One region of the Blastococcus sp. Marseille-P5729 genome, then DNA from elsewhere that is predicted to be linked to it. Evidence: riboswitches for the same ligand, from Rfam matches in the RefSeq annotation. Region 1 holds a riboswitch; the other holds the start of a gene.

Region 1 (7,692 bases):
CTCATTGCGCGCACTGGGTGAACTCGGACTCGGGCAAGATGACCTCCTGGCCGAAGAAAGTGCACTGGCAGGTCTGCGCGCACTCTGTGAGCTGGTCGCGCTGCCACCAGACCAGTCCGGCGAGCACCAGCACCGCGGCGATCATGACGAGCTTCGTGATCATCTTGGTGATGATCGCGGCGAACAGGATCGCCAGCAGCACCAGCACGCCGATGACGATCAGCGACACCGTCTGCACAGTGTTGATGTCGAGGGACATGCGCCTACCCTAACCGCGGGCCCTGCCCCGGTGCTGGACCGTTCGACGTCCGCCCGAACCGTTATGCTGCGCCACTTTCGGGCAATGGCGCCCGGAAACAGAACAACACAACCGTCCTGTCGCGGACGGTTGTGTTGTGAAGAGTCGTTTCGCTAGCGGGTGGGTGGCTGCGTCGGCGGCGGCCCCTGCTGGGGTCCGCCGAGCTGACTGCCGTCGGGCTGGCCCGCGCCCCACTGGCCGCCGGCCTGCTGGGGGTCGGATTGCGGGGTCTCCCACTGCTGCCGCACCTGCGGCTGCGACTGGGGAAGCTCCGGCTGGGCGGTCGCGCGGCCGGGAACGAAGGCGCCCTCCGGGCCGGGCTGCCGGTAGACGTCCCGGTCGGACGGGCCGCTGCCGGTCAGCGTGGAGAAGTCGGCGCGGACGGCGTCCCGCGCGCCGATGTCGTCGAGCTCGAAGTACTGCTCCTTCTTGAACCCGAAGATGTTGGCGATGATGTTCGAGGGGAAGGAGTCGACGCGGGTGTTCAGCGCGCGCACGTTGCCGTTGTAGAACCGGCGTCCGGCGGCGATGCGGTCCTCGGTGTCGGTCATCTCATGCTGGAGGTTGAGGAAGTTCTGGTTCGACTGCAGCGTCGGGTAGTTCTCCGCCAGCGCGAACAGCCGCCCCAGTGAGCCGGACAGCTGCTTCTCGGCGTGGGCCTGCGCCTCGGGTGTGCGCCCGGGCGTGTCATGCACCTGGACGGCGTTGGCGCGCGCCTGCACGACCGACTCGAACACCTGGCGCTCGTGCGAGGCGAAGGCCTTCACGGTCTCGATCAGGTTCGGGATCAGGTCATAACGCCGCTTGAGCTCGACATCGATCTGGCGCCACGACTCGGCAACCAGATTGCGTTGCGAGACGAAGCGGTTGTACATCGCCACGACGGCGACCGCCGCGATGGCCAGGATAGCCAGGACGACGATCAGGATGATGACACCAGTGCTCACGTCGGAGCCTCCTTGCTCGGGTCAGGTGCTTCCACCGTAGTCGACCGGCCTCGCGGCGCGGGCATCATGCGGCGGGTTCGATTCAGACTGAGAGGTGGTCCATGGTGTACGCCGAGCGCAGCTGCAAGCCGGCGTCCTCGATGGCGGGCCGCGCTCCGCGGTCGACGATGAGCGCCACGCCGACGACCTCGGCACCGGCCTCCCGCAGCGCCTCGACCGCCTGCAGCACCGAGCCTCCGGTGGTCGAGGTGTCGTCGACCGCCAGCACCCGTCGTCCCTCGACCCCTGGTCCTTCGACGCGGCGCTGCATGCCGTGCTTCTTCTGCTCCTTGCGGACGACGCACGCATCCAGCGCCCGGCCCTGGGCCGCCGCGGCGTGCAGCATCGCGGTAGCCACCGGATCGGCGCCGAGCGTCAGACCGCCGACCACGTCGTACTCGAGGTCGCTGGTGGCCTCCAGCAGCACCTTGCCAACCAGCGGCGCCGCCTCATGGTGCAGCGAGATGCGCCGTAGGTCGACGTACCAGTCGGCCTCCTTGCCGCTGGAGAGCACCACCTTGCCGCGAACGACGGCGATCTCGTTGATCAGCTGCAGCAGACGGTCACGATCAGCCACGTGTCTCTCCCAGTTCGAACGGTCCGCTTCAACCTATCCGACCACCTGCGGTGGGTTTCACCGCGCTACAACGAGGCAGAACCCACCGCATCTGGGATCAGAACGACGCTGCTCGGAGATCAGCGGCACGGCGGGCGAGATAATCGCGCTCAGCGGACGACGTCGCCAGTGCGGCCGCCTCGGCGTACAGTTGCGCGGCTGTGGCGTGATCGCCCGCCTTCTCGTGCAGGTACGCGGACGCGGCGGCGTACCGCGGCAGCTTCGGGTCGAGCCCGGCGAGCGCCGCCAGCCCGGCGCGGGCACCGTCGGCCTCCCCGACCGCGACCGCCCGGTTCAACGCGACGACCGGCGAGCCGGTGAGGGCGAGCAGCTCGTCGTACCACTCGACGATCTGGACCCAGTCGGTCTGCTCGGCGGCCGGTGCGTCCGCGTGCAGCGCCGCGATCGCCGCTTGTGCCTGGTACTCGCCGAGCCGGTCACGGGCGAGCGCGGCCTGCAGTATCTCGATGCCCTCGGCGATCATGCCGGTGTCCCAGAGCGACCGGTCCTGGTTCGCGAGCGGGATGAGCCCGCCCGACCGATCTCGTCGGGCCGGACGGCGCGCATGGTGCAGCAGCATCAGGGTGAGCAACCCGTGCACCTCAGGCTCGTCGGCCAGCAGCGCCAGCTGCCGGGTCAGCCGGATGGCTTCGGCGGCGAGATCGACCGCGCCAGAGTGACCCTCGTTAAACAGCAGGTACAGCACCCTGAGCACAGTGCCCGCGTCCCCCGGCTGATCGAGCCGGACCTCGCGCAACCGCCGCTTGGCGCGGGCGGCTTAACCGCTGCGCCATCGTGGCCTCGGGCACGAGATATGCCTCGGCGATCTGAGCCGTCGTGAGGCCGGCCACCGCCCGCAAGGTGAGCGCGGTCGCGCTCGCGGGCGTCAGCGCGGGGTGTGCGCACAGGAAGTAGAGCCACAGCGTGTCATCCCGGCCGGAGATCGGTTCGGGCTCGCGCTCCAGCTCGATCCGCTCCTCGCGGGCGCGACGGGCTTTGTCGCTACGGAGCGAGTCGAGGAACCTACGCCACGCCACCGCGATCAACCAGCCCTTGACATCGCGCGGCGGATCGGAGTCCCACGTCTCGATTGCCCGGACCAGCGCGGCCTGGACGGCGTCCTCGGCCGACGCGAAATCGACGCCGCGCCGGACGAGGATGCCGATCACCTCGGGGATGAGCTCCCTCAGTCCCGTGGTGTCCACCGGTGTCAGTCGGTGACGGTCGGGGGCTCGGACATGATCGGACGCAGCTCGAGCCACTCGCCCACCGGCTTTCCCCCGGCGCCCGGGGCCGCCGAGAGCTCGCCGGCCAGCTCGACCGCGCGCTCGTACGATTCGACGTCGATCACCATCCACCCCGCGATGAGGTCCTTGGTCTCCGCGAACGGCCCGTCGGTCACCGGGGACCTTCCGGCGCCGTCGAACCGTACCCACACGCCGTCCATCGACAGGGCCTCTCCGGAGACGAACTCCCCGGTGCCGCGCAATCGCTGCTCGAACTCACGCATGTACTGCACGTGATCGTCGAACTCGCCCTGGGACCACTGGTCCATGGGTACGTCGTTCACCGCCGGCTTGCCGCCGCGGTAGTGCTTCAGCAGTAGGTACTTCGCCATGACGTTCTCCTCCGGTTCGTGCAAGCCATCGTGCTCGCCTCACCCCTGGGACGGCGCAGTGCGCGGGATCTCGACATCCCACCCGCGGTGGGTTTCACCTCGCTATGGTGAGGCAGAACGTACCGCAGGCGGTGAAAGGGTGGGGTCAGGACGGCGGGAGCAGCAGGCGGTCGGTGAGGTAGAGATATCCGCCGTCGAAGGGAATCGCTGAGCAGACGACGCTCGCGGCGCTGTTGATCCGTATCTCCTCCCCCGCTTGGACGACCGACATCGTGACGTTCGGACCTCGGAACGTGGCCAGCGACTTCGCCTCGCCGGCGACGATGTCCTGCGGCAGCACCGTCTGCGCGACCAGGGCGTACTCGACCACGCCTTGCTGAACCGCCGGGTCGGCGAGCGACTGCGCAGTCGGCTCATCGAGCGCCTGCCAAGCGGTGTCCACCGGCACGAACGCCGTCACACCGTCGAGCGCGTTGAGTTTCTTCGCTCGCTCGGGATCGCCAGTCGCATAGCCGGTGAAACCAGTGGCGACCGGGAGGGCCTGCAACGCATCGACGAAGGTGAGTTCGGACAGGTCGCCCAGGTCGCCGGCTCCCGCGCATCCCGCACCAGACGGCGGCGGAGCCGTGGTCGAGGCCGCGCTCGTGCTGGTCTGGTCGGACGACGAACTCTCTCCCGGACCACTGCACCCGGCCAGCGCGACGGCGAGCACTGTGACCACGAGTGCGCGTCGTACGGCGGGCATCGCTCGGCTCCGATCAGGTTGACTGGTCCCTTCACGGTAGGCGCCCGAACGCGCGGGACGACGGAGGCTCAGCGGCCGATGACGAACTTGGGCAGCTGATCGATCACCGCATCCAGGTAGGCGAGGTCGCGGTCCACCTGGTCGAGGTCGATCTTGCCGCCGACCGTGTAGCCGATGTACCGGCCGTTGATGACGAACCCCGGCGCGTCGGTGTGCAGCATCCACTGCATGAATCGCGGGTGCAGGACGTCGTACGCGAACCGGCGATCGCCCTTGACGCGGTACTCCCGATTGAAGTCGTCTGACTCGAGTTCGATGTCCTTGGCGCCCATGCGTCGCGCAGCGCGACCGAAGATTCCTTCCTTGCCCACATCGAGCCGCGGCAAGGAGCGCGGCAGCTCGGTGACGGTGACACGGACCGTGTGGGTGCGTCGTTCCTTGCCCGAACCGGTGACCCACTCATGCTCGAAGATCGCGATGGCGCGGCCCTCGTGGACCCCGGTCATCGCGTGGCGTCCCTTGTGGGCCCGTCCACTGCCGTGCGGGTAGCCCAGGTCGAGATGTACCCAGCGATCGTCGCGCTTGGCGTAGGTGAGAGAACGGGCGGCCGCGAACTTTTGGATCCTCTCCTGGCGTTTCTTCTCCAGCACGACGCCGATGATCACCAGCGCCCCGAGGACCACGAACCATAGCCAGGTCCACCCGTGGATGCCGGTGCTCAGCGGTGCGGTATCGGCCAGCCGCGCTACTCTCTCCGCTGCCGGGTCCTGCACGGGTTCCTCCGTTTGTCGCGGGTGCGTTCTGCTGCTTCTGACGGCGCCCGCGTAAGGCGGTTCCCGCGCACGGGCTAGGACGCCGACCGCATCAATCCGGTCCGCGCGGAGGGTGGCGCGGCTGCCCGGCGTCCGACCGGGGTTCGTCTCAGACCAGGCGCTTGGCGACGGTGAAGTTCATGTAGCCCATCGGCATGGTGCGCACCGGCGAGCCGAACGTCGGTGCGTGGACGACGGTACCGTTGCCGATGTAGATCGCGACGTGACCCGGGGCGAAGACCAAGTCGCCGGGCTGCAGCTGGCTGAACGGGACGGTCGTGCCGTAGCCGCGCTGAGCGGACGACGAGTGCGGCAGGCTGATGCCGATCTGCTTGTAGGCCATCATCGTCAGGCCTGAGCAGTCGTAGCCGTTGGGGCCGCTGCCGCCCCAGACGTAGGGCTTGCCGCGCTGGGACATCGCCCAGGACACGACCGTGGAGGCCGAGCCGGAGGAGGCCGCGGCCGGTTGGGCTGCGGCTTCGGTGGCGGCAGCAGCCTGCGGGTTCGCGGCGGCCTGCTGAGCCTCCTCGGTGTCGCCACCCTGGGCGGCCTCGAGCGCGGCGCGCTCCTGCTCGGTGAGCGTGGCGAGCTTCTCCTCGAGCTTGGGGATCTCGGCCTCGATCTGGGCCTTCTTCTCGGAGATCGTCGCGGCGGCCTGCGCGGCGGCGGCCTGCGCGGCGTCGATCTGCTCCTTCGCGGCCTGGGTGGCGGCCTCGGCGTCGGAGAGGGTGAGGATCTTCTCGTCGTTGTAGGCATCGACGTGCTGCTTGGCGTTGGCCTTGTCGATGAAGTCGGACGGCGACTCGCCGACCAGCAGCAGGACGCTCGCAGGCAGCGTCCCGGACTTGTACTGCTCGGCGCCCATCGCCGCGACCTGGTCCTTGGCGGTAGCGAGGTCGGCCTCGGCGGCGGCGAGCTTGGCCTCGGCGTCCGCCTTTGCGGCGTTCTGCTTCTCGAGCTCGAGCTTGGCGTCGAGGTACTCCTCGTTGACCTGGGTGAGCTCTTCCTGCTTTTCAGCGACCTGCTGGGCGACGTCCGCGGCGGTCTCGGAACTACTGGCAGGGGCGCTGGAGCTGGACTCGGAGGCGGGGTCGGCGTACGACGGTCCGGCCACACCGAGCAGCGTGATCAGGGCGGTAGCGGCCGACGCGGCCAGGAGGTGCTTCTTCGAGGGCGCCATTGGCGGGGCCGCTCTCCTTCTTCCACTCAGCCGCCTACCGGGTTAGCTGACGGGTTCGGGCTTGGAAGGTTGCCCTACCGCTGCAGGCAGCGGATTCACCCCCGGGATCCCCCTGAGTGGTTCCCCGGCACCTCGCCAGCCGGGGCCGGTGGGCGAGAGTCTCGGCGGTGTCCTACCCGTCGGTCGGGCGACCGTCTAGGTGGCAGGACGTCAACACACTACCCTCGTGACCTGTTCGTGACAATCCTGGTCCGGCTGCGTGTGGACGTTGCGTCCGAGGACTTCGTCACACGCCTGCAAGCGGGCGGCTCAGGCCCGGTCGACGACGCGCGACGAGGCTGCAAGGACCCGCCGTAGCAGCGGCCGGGGCACGACGCGAGCGAGGTTCATCGCGACCTTGTAGCGGGTGGACGGCACGCTGCGGGTGCGCCCGATCGCCAGGTCCTGCAGGGACGCACGGACGACGTCCTGGGCGCGCAGCCAGGCCCACGACGGGATCCAGTCGGTGTCCATCCGGATGCGCTGGTGGAACTCGGTGCGCACGAACCCGGGGAAGACCGCCATCGCCTTGACACCAGTCCCCTGGGTCTTGACCGCGATCGACTCAGTCAGCGCAGCGACGTACGCCTTGCTGGCGCTGTAGCCGGGACCGGTGTCACTGGGGGTGTACGCCGCGACCGAAGAGACGTTGACGATCGCCCCACGGTCGCGGTCCAGCATTCCGGGCAGCGCGGCATGGCACAGCCGCATGACGGCGGTGACGTTGAGGGCGAGCATTGCCTGCTCGGTCCGCGGCTCGGAGCTCACGAACTCCCCCGGCGTCCCGACCCCGGCGTTGTTGACGAGCATGCCGACGTCCCGGCGACGCGCCCGCTCGCACACCCGCTCGAGGTCGGCGGCATCGGCAAGGTCGGCGATCATCACCTCGGCGTCCCGGCCGGTCTCGCGCACGCGTTCCGCGACGCTCTCGAGCGCGCTCGCGGTGCGGCCGACCAGCACGAGGTCGTAGCCGAGCTCGGCGAGCTGGACGGCGTACTGCTCGCCCAGACCGGACGACGCGCCGGTGACGATCGCCGTCGACATCGGCTACTCGGCGGGCCGGTTACGCGGGCCGCGCGGCGCGAACATGCCGCCGAAGCCGGCGAACCCGCCGCCCGTCATCCCCGGCGGCGGGTCCTCGAGCCGGCCCTTCATGAAGAAGTAGAAGGCAGCGACGGAGGCCACGGTGATGACCAGACCCGGGATGTTCAGCGCGCCCTGGACGACTTGCATGACGTACATGACCGCGACGAAGCCCGCCACGAACATGCCGATATAACGGGCCCAGGACTTGCCACGCTGGTAGAACACCGTGGCGAGCGCCATCAGGGCACCGGTGACCGCGAACAGGATCATCTGGCTGCGCAGCTGGCTTTCCATCTGCTCCAGCGAAGCGTA
Region 2 (7,692 bases), on a different contig from region 1:
GTCGACGCGAACACCGCGACATCCTGCGCGGGCAGCTGATCGATGAGCGCGCGCACGAACGTCTGGATTCCGCCCTCGCGTGGCGGGTAGTCGTTCGTGACGACGAGAACCTTGCTAGACGATTCGGACGCCCTTCTGCCACTTCATCGAGCCCAGCGACACGACCTTGACGACATCACCGGTGGTGGGCGCGTGCACGACCTGCCCATTGCCGATGTACATGCCGACGTGGCCGGGCATCCAGACGATGTCGCCGGGGGCCAGTGCCGACAGCGAGACCGTCGAGCCGGCGCTGGACTGCGCCGAGGACGAGTGCGGAAGCGAGACACCGACCTGCGCGTAGGCCCACATGGTCAGACCCGAGCAGTCGAAGGAGTTCGGGCCCGCGGCAGCCCAGACGTAGGGCGAGCCGAGCTTGCTCAGCGCCGCCTGGACCGCGCCCTGTGCGGTGGAGCTGCCGCCGCTGCCCGCGCTGACCTGCTGCGGCGCACTGGGCGCCGGGGCACTGGAGGAGCTGCTGGAGGACGAGCTACTCGATGCCGAGCTGTTCGATGACGAACTGGTGGACGACGACTCGCTGACGTCCTCGGCCGCGCCCTCGTCGGCGTGACCGCCGGCCTGATCCAGCACGGCCTGCCGCTCGGCCTCGGTCAGCGAGGCGAGCTGCTGCTCCAGCACAGGCAGCTTGGCCTCGATCTCGGCTTTCTTGGCCGAGAGCTGCTGCTCGGTGGCGGCAGCTGCCTCGGCAGCCTTGGCCGCCTCGGCCTCGGCTGCGGCAGCCTGGGCCTGACCGTCGGTGAGCGCCTGGATCGACTGGCCGTAGTGCTCGGAGATCACCGACAGCGTGCTGAGCTTGTCGATCGCGTCCTGCGGTCCGCCCGCGGACAGGAAGGTGGTGACGTCCACCATGGCCGGGCCCTTGTACAGGTTCGCACCGGCGTCGGCAACCTTCTGTTGCTCGTCGACGAGCGAGGCTCCGGCCTGGGTCGCGGCGGCGTGTGCCTCATCCTTGGCGGCGTTGAGCTCCTCGAGCTCGATCTTGGCATCGTTGTACTGCTCGGCGATGGTCGCGATGTCATGCTGGGCCTGCACGATCTGCGCCTGCACGCTCGCCTTGTCGGCGGCGGGATCGGCGTGCGCGGTGGTCGGGCTCAGCACTAGTCCCAGGATGCACGACGTAGCGATTCCGGCGACCCCGAGCGAGCGGCGACCGCGAGTGGTGTTGACAGCCACGAAGGCTTGGCTCCTCTTCCTCGTCTCCGCCTACCGAGTTAGCTGACGGATTCGGGCGGGGAAGGTCGCCCTACGGGACGCGTGGCCCCGATTCACCCCAGTGGAACTAACGTGGGTCCCCGGCACGCCTCGCGGCGTCTCGGCGGCGGCATTCGGTGGGGGCGATCGCTCCCTGGCTCTCCGAAGGCCACGGCTAGGCTACAGGCGTTATCTGTTCGAGACAATCAACCTGCGCAGTTGCGAGGATCACCCCACCCAGCGGGCGCGTCGCTGCTCACTTTCGGACGGATACAGGGGCACCATGCGCAGCGGCGGCACCAGCCCCTCGCCGGCGAGCGCGTCCAAGGCCAGCGCCTCGGCATCCTCCAGCTCGACCCCCATCGGGTCGGCCTCCAGCAGGACGGACATGACGCAGTCACCGCACGCCGACGGCTTGGCCTGGCACGAGTTGCAATCGATCAACATGACCTGAACGCTAACGGCGCGTTCCGACAGTTTTCGGGCCGCAGCGGTTCGGCGAGGAATGTCGGCGCTCACCTTTACGCTGCGCGTCATGCCCCACCCGTCACAGCAGCTCACGCTCGAGGACATCGGCCAGCCCCTTCACGAGACCACCTTCGTCGTCGTCGACCTGGAGACCACCGGCGGGGCCCCGGGTCGCGACGCGATCACCGAGATCGGTGCGGTCAAGGTGTGCGGCGGCGAGGTGCTGGGCGAGCTGGCGACGCTGGTCGACCCGCGGACCGCCATCGATCCGTATGTGCAGGTGCTGACCGGCATCACCGACTCGATGGTCCGTGGTGCGCCGACCATCGAGGCGGTCCTGCCGACGTTCCTGGAGTTCGCCGGCCTGGGGCCCGGCACGGTGCTCGTGGCCCACAACGCGCGCTTCGACGTCGGCTTCCTTCGCGCGGCCGCGACCTCGATGGGCCTCAGCTGGCCGCGGCACCCGGTCCTCGACACCGTTCAGCTGGCGCGCAAGACCCTCGCGCGCGGCGAGGTGCCCAACCTCAAGCTCGAGACGCTCGCGATGCACCTGGGCTCACGCACCCGGCCCGTGCACCGTGCGCTCGATGACGCTCGCGCCACCACCGACGTGATGCACCACCTCCTCGAGCGCGTGGGCTCGCTCGGCGTGCACACCACCGAGGAGCTGCTCGCGCTCACCCGCGAGAGCACGCCTGCGCAGCGCGGCAAGCGCCACCTCGCCGAGGATCTTCCCACCGGCCCGGGCGTCTACATCTTCCGCGACGCGCGCGGCGAAGCGCTGTACGTCGGGAAGAGTGGGCAGATCAGGCGCCGAGTCCGCAGCTATTTCACCAGCAGCGAGCCCCGGGCGCGGATGCGCGAGATGGTCGCGCTGACCGAACGCGTGGAGGCGGTCGAATGCGCGCACGACCTCGAGGCGCAGGTGCGTGAGCTGCGGCTGATTCATGCGCTCCGGCCCCGTTACAACCGACGCTCGAAGCACGGGCGCTCCGCGGTCTGGTTGAGAGTGACCGACGAGCGCTTCCCTCGCCTAAGCATCGTGAACCGGTGGCGCGCGGACGGCGGAGCGCACATCGGGCCGTTCAGCTCCCGTACGGCCGCAGGGCAGGCCGTCGACGCGATCCACGAGGTGCTGCCGATTCGGCGTTGCTCGGACCGGATCACCAGCCGCTCGGCGCCCAGCCCGTGCGCCCTGCTCGACCTTGGGCGGTGCGCGGCCCCGTGCACGGGCGGGATCGACGTCGACTCGTACTCGGCGCTGCTGGCGCCGATCACCGAGGCGGCGCTACGGGATCCACAGGGCCTGGTCACTCCGCTGCTGGCCCGCATCGACCAGCTCGCCGGATCGCGGCGTTACGAGGACGCCGCGGCAGCGCGCGACCGTACTCGGCACCTCGTGGCAGCGCTGATCCGTACCCAGCAGATCCACCGGCTGGCGCACATCGACCGGCTCGTGCTGGCCGCCCCGGCCGAGGGCGGATGCTGGCAGATCGCAGTGATCGCCCGCGGCCGACTGGTCGCCGCCGCGCTGGCCGATCGCGCCGCGAGCGTCCTGCCCATCGTGCGGGCGCTGCGCCCGGCCGAGCAGCACACCGACGATGATCCCGCCGAAGCCGTCGGGTTCGAGCACGAGGAAACCCAGCTGCTGTGGCGCTGGATGACCTCTGCCGGTGCCCGCATTGTGGAGCTCGATGGCGAGCTGTCGAGCCCGGCCGCCGGAGCGGCGCGGTGGCAACCGTGGCTACGGCGCGCCGCGCGGCAGGCTGGCAATACCGTGGCCCGACGCGGTTACGATCGTCCCAGTACACCGCTCGACAACGAGGAGACACCGTGATCACCGCGATCGTCATGATCACCGCCGCCACCGACCAGATCCCGGAGACCGCGGCCCGGCTGGCCGACATCGACGGTGTAAGCGAGGTCTACTCGGTGGCCGGCAGCGTCGACCTCATCGCGATCGTGCGGGTGCGCGAGTTCGATGACATCGCGCGGGTGATCTCCGGGCGGATCAACAAGGCGGACGGCGTCATCGAGACCGACACCCACATCGCCTTCCAGGCCTTTTCCCAGCACGACCTCGAGTCGACCTTCAGCCTCGGCCTCTAGACCGAGGCCCGCCGCTAGGCGTTGCTGACGGCGATCCAGCGATCGAGCGTCCCCGCGGCGGCGCCCGAATCGATCGATTCGGTGGCGCGCGCCAACGCCGACGCGATGGCCTCATCGAGCTCGGCCCCGGTTCGCGGCACGCCGTCGTGCGAGACGATCGCGCTCGCGGCGTTGAGCAGCACCGCCTGCCGGACCGGACCGGATTGCCCATTGAGCACATCGCGGACGACGGCGGCGTTGTGCGCCGGGTCGCCGCCACGCAGATCCTCCGGCCGGGCAGGGCGCAGCGCGAAGCGCGCCGGGTCGAGCCGGTACTCGCTGACCTCCGAGCCATCGGCCGGGACCAGCCACACTCTCGAGGTCGTCGTCGTGGTGAGCTCGTCGAGCCCGTCGTCCCCGCGGAACACGAGCGCCGAGACGCCCCGCATCCGCATGACATCGGCCAGGATCGGCGCCATCCGCTCGTCCGCGCAGCCGACCGCCATCGCGTCCGGTCGGGCCGGGTTCGACAGCGGCCCGAGGAAGTTGAAGACCGTCGGGATGCCGAGCTCCTTGCGGGCCGGCGCAGCGTAGCGCATGCCCGAATGGAAGTTGGGGGCGAAGAAGAACCCGATGCCGACCTCGTTGATGCACCGCGCGACCCCGTCCCCGTCGAGGTCAAGATTGATCCCCAGGGCTTCGATCACATCACCGGAGCCGCACTTCGAGCTGGCGGCTCGCGCGCCGTGCTTGGCCACCTTCACCCCGGCCGCGCTCGCGACGATGGCGGCCATGGTCGAGATGTTGACCGTGTGCGCCTGGTCGCCGCCGGTACCGACGATGTCGACACAGCCCGACGGGGCACTGGCGTGGGCGGCGTTCGCCAGCATCGTGTCCACGAGACCGGCGACCGCCTCCGCGTTCTCGCCCGCAGCGCGCAGCGCGACGGCGAAACCGGCGGTCTGGGCGTTCGTGGCTGCGCCGGACATGATCTCGCCCATCACCCACGACGCTGCCTCGCGGGACAGCGCCCGCTCGCGCAGCAGCGAGCTCAGGACCGCCGGCCAGGTGTGCTCGGCCGCGCTCATCGAAGCACGGGGACGCCGGCGTTGCGGTTGCGTAGCTGCTGGGCGACGACGTCGCCGGCGCTCAGCGGATCGACGGGATAGATCAAGGTGGCATCGGCCAGTGACCAGGTCGCGAGCCAGCGATCGGCCTCGCGCGCGACGACGACGAGCACGGCCGGGCAGTCATCGAGCTCATACTTCATCTGCCGGGACAGCCCCATGCCGCCGGTCGGCTGCGCCTCGCCGTCGAGGATCGCCAGGTCCACGCCGCCGCGGTCGACGTTCTCGATGACCTCGTCGTAGGTCGCGCACTCGATCCACTCGATGCGCCCGACGTCGGCGGCCGGACGCCGTCCGATCGCGGTGCGGACCGCCTGGCGCCACTCGACCTTGGGGCTGTACAGCACGACGGCGTGCACCTGGTCGCGGGCAGCGGAGTGGTCGGCGTGGGTCATGGCGCAGCTCTCTCCTAGATGAGGTGACCGGACCAGATTACTCGCCTGGCCCGGGCGAGGACGGGGCGGCATGCGCTGCCGCCCGGGCCCGCGCGGCCTCCTCGCGGTCCAGCCGCCGATCCTCCCGGGCGGCCTCGCGCTCGGAGGCCTTCATCCATTGGTAGAGCGCGGTGCCGAGCATCAGCAGCCCCACGAACTCGCCCGAGGCCCACAGCAGCCCCCCACCGAGGCGTTGATCGGCCACCGCATCCACCCACGACAGGTCGAGCTCGCCGTAGTAGCCGCCCGCCATCAGCGCGTTGTTCTGCATGATCGTCAGCCCGAGGAAGGCGTGAAAGGGCAGCGTGGCGGTAAGGATCAGCGCACGGAACGGGTAGCTGACCCGACCGGGTATGGGGTCCAGGCCCACCAGCGGCCAGAAGAATATGCAACCGGAGGCGAGGAAGTGGACGTGCATCAGCTGGTGGAGCCAGACATTGCGCACCGACCCCTCGTACCAGCCGGTGAAGTAGAGCAGCCACGGGCTGCCGACGAAGATGGCGAACCCTACGAGCGGATGCATGTAGAAGCGCGCGATCTTCCAGTGCAGCACTTTGTTCAGCCGTTGCCGCCCGGCGGCCGGCAACGCCCGCAGGGCCAGGGTGACCGGTGCACCGAGCGCCAGGAAGATCGGTGTGACCATCACGAGCACCATGTGCTGCACCATGTGCACCGAGAACAATGTCTCGTCGTACGCGCCGATGCCGGACATGGTCACGAAGGTCAGGGTGCCCAGCCCGCCGACGAGAAAGGACAGTGTACGGCCCAGCGGCCACCGGACACCGCCGTGACGCAGCCGCTGCACGCCCCACAGATACAGCGCAGCCGCGATCACGACACCGGTCAGCAGCAGCGGGTCCAGCGCCGTCTCGGTGAAGATCGAGGCGAACGTGAATGGTGGGACGGTGCTCGGATCGACACCGATGGCGAGGGGCTGGGGCACGCCATCGAGGGTAAGCCGAGATAACGAAGTTGCGAATCGCCGCACCCCGGTTTACATGGAGCGAACGCTAGGGGACATAATTACGCGCGTGACGACAGCAACCACTGCCTATAAGTCCGAGAAGGTCCATTCGCTCTCGCGACCGAACATGGTCAGCGTGGGCGTGATCGTGTGGCTTTCCAGCGAGCTGATGTTCTTCGCGGGTCTGTTCGCGATGTACTTCACCGCGAAGGCGATCCACGGGCAGGAGTCGTGGCCGCCGGAGGACGTGCACCTCAACCACTGGTACGCGCTGACCTTCACCCTGATCCTGGTCGCTTCCTCCGTGACCTGCCAGTTCGGGGTGTTCGCCGCAGAGCGTGGTGATGTCTTCGGGCTGCGGCGGTGGTACACCCTCACCTTCCTCATGGGCCTGATCTTCACCCTCGGGCAGGCATTCGAGTTCGTGGTCCTGGTGCAGGACGGCACGACGATCGGATCGAGCTCCTATGCCTCGGTCTTCTACATGACCACCGGCTTTCACGGGTTGCACGTCATCGGTGGCCTGATCGCGTTCGTCATCATCCTGATCAGGTCCACCCTGGGCAGGTTCACCCCCGCCCAGGCCACCTCGGCGATCGTCGTGTCCTACTACTGGCACTTCGTCGACATCGTGTGGATCGGCCTGTTCACGGTGATCTACATCATGACCTGGGGTGGGCACTAGCCTCATGCCCCGATCCAGCACCCGCCCCGTAGACCACGACCGAGACAAGGTGAACCGAACATGACTGCCACCCCGCAGCCGTCCCAGGCCGCCTCGAAGGCCGCGAAGAAGCGTTCGGAGCGCAAGGGCCTGATCCGGCGCGCCGGCGCCCTCGCCGGCGCGCTGGCCGTTGTCGGCACCATGTACTCCATGGCGACTCCCGGTGTCGCAGAGGAAAGCGCCGCCGGTGACGCCGACGCGATCGCCATGGGCCAGGACATCTACGAGAAGTCCTGCATCACCTGCCACGGCGCCAACCTCGAAGGCGTGCCCGACCGCGGCCCGTCGCTGATCGGTGTCGGAGAGGCGGCCGTCTACTTCCAGGTATCGACCGGCCGTATGCCGATGGCCCAGCAGAACGCCCAGGCCCCGACCAAGCCGCCGGAGTTCACCCACGACCAGACGATGGCGCTCTCGGCGTACATCGGGCAGTACGGCGGTCCGGAGATCCCCGAGGTCACCGATGAGGACCGCGCCGAGGCGAACCTGGCCGCGGGCGGCGAGATGTTCCGCCTCAACTGCTCCTCCTGCCACAGCTTCACCGGCCAGGGCGGCGCGCTGTCCTCGGGCAAGCACGCACCGAGCCTGATGGGCTCCACTCCCACCGAGATCTACTCGGCGATGCTCACCGGCCCG

The links. A riboswitch is a leader RNA that binds a small molecule or an ion and turns the genes downstream of it on or off. The one in region 1 is predicted to bind cyclic di-AMP.
Region 2: another riboswitch for cyclic di-AMP. It lies ahead of DAA40_RS08930 (NlpC/P60 family protein); the one in region 1 lies ahead of DAA40_RS06365 (NlpC/P60 family protein).

What each region holds. Positions count from the first base shown of each region.
Region 1 is NZ_OMPO01000001.1:1,277,598-1,285,289, forward strand. It holds gene DAA40_RS06325 (FAD-binding oxidoreductase) at 1-5, opposite strand, end outside; gene DAA40_RS06330 (hypothetical protein) at 2-259, opposite strand; gene DAA40_RS06335 (LemA family protein) at 412-1,245, opposite strand; gene pyrE (orotate phosphoribosyltransferase) at 1,328-1,861, opposite strand; gene DAA40_RS16590 (DUF6596 domain-containing protein) at 1,959-2,606, opposite strand; gene DAA40_RS16595 (sigma factor) at 2,587-3,105, opposite strand; gene DAA40_RS06350 (YciI family protein) at 3,111-3,518, opposite strand; gene DAA40_RS06355 (fasciclin domain-containing protein) at 3,664-4,263, opposite strand; gene DAA40_RS06360 (hypothetical protein) at 4,332-5,036, opposite strand; gene DAA40_RS06365 (NlpC/P60 family protein) at 5,185-6,255, opposite strand; cyclic di-AMP (ydaO/yuaA leader) riboswitch at 6,274-6,432, opposite strand; gene DAA40_RS06370 (SDR family oxidoreductase) at 6,565-7,338, opposite strand; gene DAA40_RS06375 (hypothetical protein) at 7,342-7,692, opposite strand, start outside.
Region 2 is NZ_OMPO01000002.1:76,710-84,401, forward strand. It holds partial or broken gene DAA40_RS08925 (glycosyltransferase family 4 protein) at 1-95, opposite strand, end outside; gene DAA40_RS08930 (NlpC/P60 family protein) at 115-1,233, opposite strand; cyclic di-AMP (ydaO/yuaA leader) riboswitch at 1,246-1,388, opposite strand; gene DAA40_RS08935 (hypothetical protein) at 1,480-1,698, opposite strand; gene DAA40_RS08940 (DEDD exonuclease domain-containing protein) at 1,787-3,556, shown strand; gene DAA40_RS08945 (Lrp/AsnC family transcriptional regulator) at 3,553-3,828, shown strand; gene trpD (anthranilate phosphoribosyltransferase) at 3,843-4,895, opposite strand; gene DAA40_RS08955 (hypothetical protein) at 4,892-5,329, opposite strand; gene DAA40_RS08960 (cytochrome c oxidase assembly protein) at 5,367-6,311, opposite strand; gene DAA40_RS08965 (heme-copper oxidase subunit III) at 6,400-7,017, shown strand; gene DAA40_RS08970 (c-type cytochrome) at 7,078-7,692, shown strand, end outside.